2 regions of the Flavobacterium sp. LK-23 genome follow, and region 2 is predicted to be linked to the other one. Evidence: riboswitches for the same ligand, from Rfam matches in the RefSeq annotation. Region 2 holds a riboswitch; the other holds the start of a gene.
The links. A riboswitch is a leader RNA that binds a small molecule or an ion and turns the genes downstream of it on or off. The one in region 2 is predicted to bind cobalamin.
Positions count from the first base shown of each region.

Region 1 (3,159 bases), on a different contig from region 2:
AAGCCATTATAAAGAAATTGGTAATAGGCAGAAACGTTTTTTTTTGAATAGGCAACAGAAGCGGTAACTTTATTAAAAGGAACAAAAAACAACTGTTTTTTAGTTTCAACATTTTCTGATACAGTATAAGCATAAGTTGCATTTGCTGTCAGGTTGTTTTTGCCATAACTTTTCTTCCAACTCAACAATGTTTCTGCTCCATAGCTATTTACTTTGTCTGTATTTTGTGGCATCCAAATTCCATTTGTTCCAGGAACCCATCTCAACAAATCTTTTATTTTCATGTAATAAAAGGTCTGCGTTATATTAAAATTTTGAAAAGTAAAAACATTGCCTATTTCTGCTTGATAGGAGCTTTCAGGTTTTAAGTCTGGATTTCCGCCTTCTTCCCAGTATAAATCATTGAAGGTTGGTATTCTGAAATTTCGTGATGCATTTAATTTCAAATTATATAATTTCCCAAACTGATAAGAAGAACCAACTGAAAATAGGACAGGAGATTGGTAGTTGTCTGTGAATTCTTTTCGAATGCCAAATTCGTTTTTCCAATTAACTGAAGCGTCTTGTTTAACAAGCAAAGCGGCAGAACTTATTTCTCTCACATTATCACCAAAACCAGAACCATATCCTTTAGTTCGATTATAGTCCAAAATTCCGTTTACTTGCAATGATTTGAATAATTGATATCCTAAGTCTACTTTTGTAATAAAGCTTTCTGTTTTTCCGTAAGTATAAATATTACTCGAATTATCGGCATAATATTGATAGTTCTCGAAAATATAAGCAGTTTTTAAGTTGGTAGTAAACTTCCCAAAGTTACCGTCGTATTCTAGTAAGTTTCTATTAAACCCATTAACATATTTACTTTTCATTTCCGATTCGGAAACTATAGAAGTATTTCTATCTGTATTTGAGGTTTGGGTATATAATTTTAGAATGTTTTTGGCATTAATTTTATAACCCGCATTGGCGCTTACCGTAATAATATCATATTGGCCATTTTGGTTCCAGCGCTGTTCGCCTTTCCAGTTGTACTGATTCAGATATTTATAATCGTTTGTTGAGCTGTTTTTTGATAATCCAATTTGGGCACTCCATTTTTTGTTTGAAATAGAAGTTTTATAATTAATCCCAATCGTATTAAAACTACCGTAATCTAGTCTTAAATTATTCTCAAAACGATTAGAAAACAACAAATCGTTGTTTAAATGCACTGTTCCTCCAACTGCACCGCTTCCGTAAATCACGCTTCCGCCACCCGCTTTTACGCTTATCGAATTGTAATCGGAACCTGAAATGGTATTAAAATCGGTGCTTCCGTTCATTTGGGAATTAATGTTAATTCCGTTCCATATTACTGCGGTCTGAGAAGAAGTTGTTCCTCTAAAAGCTACGGTAGATAACATTCCGCGACCGTATTCTTTAAAGTAAATCGTAGAATTAAAGTTTAATAAATCGGTTAGAAGAGCTTCGTTTTTGCCAATAACAGAATCGTTTAATTTTAAAACAGATTGTGAAACCGAATAGTTTTTTAAATTTTTGTCTGAAACCAATACTTCTTTCAAGCTGGTAATAGAATCACTCTGCGCCGAAAGAATCTGGCACATTACAAATGAACAAAAAGCAAGAAGTCGTTTTAAAGTCATAATTCCTTCACTCTTTTTCCCGAGAGCTCGATAAATTGTTACAAAGGCAGGTCTCCTGGCTTGCGTCTTGCTGTTTACCTTCCCATCACGCGGGGCGTGACAGTGGTGATGTAGTTACAGCAAGCATTCATTTTTGTGAACTTAGCTTACAGTTGCGGGTACAGCTCAAGAAATTACTTGATTCCCTTTTAATGTGTTTTTGAATTAAAAACACAACCTTAATTTGCTGCAAAGATAAAGTTAAAAATACTGATTATTCAAATTTGTTTTATGTTTCATGAAAAATTATAAATTATTTGCATTAAAAATCGATTTTTATAACTTCTCCGAAATCAACTTTATTATTGAAAGCTTCTTTTAATGGCAGTGAACTCTGATGGCATAAAATACTTCTGATGATTCCGGCATGAGCAACAATTACAATTGGCTGGTTTGTTTTTGAAATGGTATCAGATAAAAAATTACCAACTCTTTCATGTAATTCAACAAAAGATTCTCCGTTTGAAACTTTGATATTTACAAAATCTTCCATCCACGGGTTGAGTTCCTCAGAAGGAATTTCGTTCCAGCTTTTCAATTCCCAATCGCCAAAATTCATTTCTTTTAAGCGTTCGTCTTCGTGATAAGAAATACTTTTAATATTTTCTTGAATGTGTTTTGCTAAAATAACACAGCGTTTTAACGGACTCGAGAAGATAATTGCCTCCGAAGGAAGTTCAGAAATAATTCTGCCGAAAATTTCATCAAATGGAACTGCAATATCAACATCTGATTGTCCATAACAGATTCCTTTTTCGCAGATGGTTTCGGTATGGCGAACTAGATAAATTTCCATAAAAATAAAATGCTTAAATAAAATATCACTTCGCAAACCTGTTGTGTAGCGCCAAGACAATCTCCTGTATAACCGTCAATCCATTTCTGAAAATATCGAGCTAAAAAATATCGAGTTATAAAAACGGGAATTATAGCCAGAAGAAATTTTAAATCAAAATAAGAAAATACAAGCAGCGGAATTAATCCAAAAAAGAATGATCCAAAAACTTCTTTCCAAGTGTATTGTTTCGCAATTGGTTTGCTTTTGCTAGAAGCATCATCACGAGAATATTCGTGTGTAAAAATAATGCTTATTGCTGCCAGACGACTTAAAGAATGTGCAGAAATGAATAAAAGGAAAATTAGTAAAATGTTATTAGTGAAAAGTAATATCGATTCTGAAAGCAGTTTGAATTTTAGTAGAAAAAGTAAAACCAGTCCGATTGCTCCGTAAGCTCCAATAGCGCTGTCTTTCATAATCATTAAGATTTTTTCTTTTGTCCAGCCTCCGCCAAAACCATCACAGACATCGGCAAATCCGTCTTCGTGAAAAGCTCCGGTTGTTAAAATAGAAGTAATCATTGACAATATAATAGCAATTTCCGTTGAAAGAAAAAATGAAAAAAGATAAAAAGCCAGAAAGGAAATACTCCCAACAATCCAACCAATAAAAGGGAAATATCTTGTGGCTTTATTT
Region 1 is NZ_JBYUVT010000032.1:164-3,322, reverse strand. Features, by position in the region: gene AC3Y25_RS24145 (TonB-dependent receptor plug domain-containing protein) at 1-1,646, opposite strand, end outside; cobalamin riboswitch at 1,675-1,882, opposite strand; gene cobC (alpha-ribazole phosphatase) at 1,948-2,481, opposite strand; gene AC3Y25_RS24135 (adenosylcobinamide-GDP ribazoletransferase) at 2,466-3,159, opposite strand, start outside.
Region 1: linked by a shared signal. The riboswitch ahead of AC3Y25_RS24145 (TonB-dependent receptor plug domain-containing protein) and the one ahead of AC3Y25_RS19385 (TonB-dependent receptor) in region 2 are both predicted to bind cobalamin.

Region 2 (3,159 bases):
TTTAAAAAGAAGCAATGGTATTATACTTTAAACAGCTATTTGCAATTTGGTAGAAATCAAAAAGGGCAACATTTGTTTGCATACTATTTCCAGCCAGAAGTGAAATTATCATTGCCAAAAACTACTTTACGATTAGGAGCGGAGATAATTAGCGGAAACAGTTTACAGACAGGGAAAGAAAATTCAGGAGACTTTGATGTTTTATATGGCGTTACTTGGAAGTTTAATGGAAATATGAATGTTTTTACGCGTTTTCCTGCTGATGTTGGAGGAAAAGGTCTTGTGAATCCGTATTTGTTTGCTTTGTTTCCAATAAATTCAAAACTGACATTTCGTTCAGATTTTCATCTTTTTTATACACAATATTCTTTGCAGCATAATTTAAATCAGGCAATGTCAAAATTTTTAGGATTTGAAAATGATATTTCTATAAAATATGTTCCTATTAAAGAGTTAGAAATTAATGGTGCATTTTCATTTTATAAATCTACAGATTCAATGACAAACCTTCCCAAAATACAAGATGTAGAAAAACTGTCGTTTTGGAGTTATTTGATGGTTTCGTATTCTTTTAATGCGATCAATTTTAGAAGAAACAAAAAATAATAGGCTTTAAAATCTTTCGCATTTACATTTGTAAAAGATAATTATATCTTTGCGGCTGATTTTGGTCTATTTTTTCAATTCAGAAGAAATAGTTAAAAGGGAATCAGGTGCAAATCCTGAACAGACCCGCTACTGTAAGTTCTATTTAAGTCTTTAAACATTACTAATGCCATTGTTCGTTGTTTCGGATGAGAAGGCCGTTTAAAGATGGAATAAGTCAGGAGACCTGCCACGATCACATAGTTTAAAACTTTCGTGGTATGAAGTTGATGACAAGATAATGACCTGCTATTTAGGATAGTTGGCCTATTTCTATGTTTTTATAATTGTTGCATCACGTAAAGTTTATTTAATAAAATCGTGATGTATAATTTGAGTAAAACTTTATTTTCTGTTTTTTTAGTACTTGTTCCTTTTTTGCTTCATTCTCAAGCAGTGACTGATAGTTCGCGGGTTTTAAAAGAAGTTATTTTAAAAGGAAAACCGTATCAGGAAGTGATTCCCGTACAAAGTCTTTCGGGTGTTCTACTCGAGAATTTGGCGACTCACAATGTCGCAGATGCGCTGCGTTATTTTGCTGGAACTCAAATTAAAGATTATGGTGGAGTGGGCGGACTCAAAACGGTTGATGTTCGTAATATGGGAACGCATCATGTTGGTGTTTTTTATGACGGAATTCAGCTTGGAAATGCGCAAAATGGCGTAACCGATCTAGGAAAGTATTCGCTTGACGACATGGAATCTTTGACGATGTATAACGGTCAGAAAAGTGAAATTTTTCAATCGGCTAAAGATTTTGCTTCTGCTTCTGCGATTTATTTGCGAACCAAACGACCTGCTTTTTCGGGCAATAAGAAAACAAATCTGCTGGTTCGTTACAAAACAATGTCTATTGATTATCATGATCCTTCTTTTAGATGGGAACAAAAACTAAGCGACAAAGTCAGTTTGAGTGTAAGCTCAGAATACATCAAATCAAACGGACAGTATAAATTTAGATACAAAAGAAAAAATCAAGACGGAAGCATTGCCTACGATACCACAGCAACGCGATGGAATAGCGATATTGAGGCATTCCGATTGGAATCGGGCTTGTTCGGAAAAATAAATAAAGGAACTTGGGATGCCAAAGTGTATTACTACGATTCTGAAAGAGGCGCTCCAGGTGCCATTGTAGAAAATAAGTTTCGAGATGGTTTCCGTCAATTTGACAAGAATTTTTTCGGACAGTCTTCTTTAACAAAAGACGTTTCAGAGAAATATAAATTTCAGCTAAAAGGAAAATTTGCTTACGATTACACCCATTATATTGCACGAGATGCAACCAATGTTTTAGGAGAAACCGTAACAGAAGGCGTGCAATCTGATGATAGTTATTATCAGCAGGAAGCCTATTTTTCTGCAGTCAATATGTACAGCATTTTACCCACTTGGGATGTTTCGCTCTCAACCGATTTTCAATACAATAAACTAAATGCAACTAGAAGAGGCATTCAGACACAGTTTTCTTTTCCGCAGCGTTATACTGCACTTGTTTCTCTGGCAAGTTCCTATCGATATGAAGGTTTTAAAGTTTTAGGAAATGTACTCGCAACTCGCGTTATCGAAGAAGTGAAGTACAATGCCAAAGCACCCAATAAAACCGAATTTACTCCCGCTATATTTCTTGGTTATACGCCGTTTAAGAAATACGATTTCAATTTAAGAGCTTTCGCTAAACGAATTTTCAGAATGCCCACTTTCAACGATTTGTATTATACCATGATCGGTTCGAGCACTTTGAAGCCAGAATACATGAATCAATACGATGTTGGTTTTACGTATAATTTCCCCGTAAGGGAAAGCTTTTTTGATAAATTTTCTTTTCAGGCAGATGCTTATTATACCAATACAAAAGATAAAATTATTGCTGCTCCAACAGGAAATTTATTTCGCTGGATGATGACCAATATAGGGCAAGTAAAAGGAAAAGGAATCGAAACGGTTTTGAATATGGCAACGCATTTTAATAAGCTAAAACTAGATGCCAATTTAACCTATACGTATTCTCAAAGTCAAGATTTTACAAAGTTTGTAGGTTTAGAAATGTCTTCTTATGGAGATCAGATTCCCTACACGCCTTGGCACAGCGGATCTGGAATTTTGAATGCGGGTTATGAATCTTGGAATTTCAATTACAGCTTCATTTATGTTGGAAAACGCTACAACGGAAATGTCAATAATATTAAAGTAAATGAAGTTCAGCCTTGGTATACGCACGATTTGGCGGTTCAAAAATCTTTCACATTCAAAAATTACAAACTGAACGGAACGATTGAAGTCAACAACGCTTTTAATCAGCAATATGAAGTGATTTACAATTATCCGATGCCGGGAAGAACATTCAAATTTATAATCAGTTTTGAGTTATGAAAAAGAGCATTTTAAAAATAGTATTCAGTTTAAGTATTGCCATTTTTTTAGTTTCCTGCAGAGAAGACGAAACGATATTTCTTTCTTCAGATGTGAGTGTTGCAGCACCAAGAAGCGATGGAAAGATTGAGGGTTTTTATC
Region 2 is NZ_JBYUVT010000016.1:77,588-80,746, reverse strand. Features, by position in the region: gene AC3Y25_RS19390 (alginate export family protein) at 1-606, shown strand, start outside; cobalamin riboswitch at 652-854, shown strand; gene AC3Y25_RS19385 (TonB-dependent receptor) at 970-3,018, shown strand; gene AC3Y25_RS19380 (YncE family protein) at 3,015-3,159, shown strand, end outside.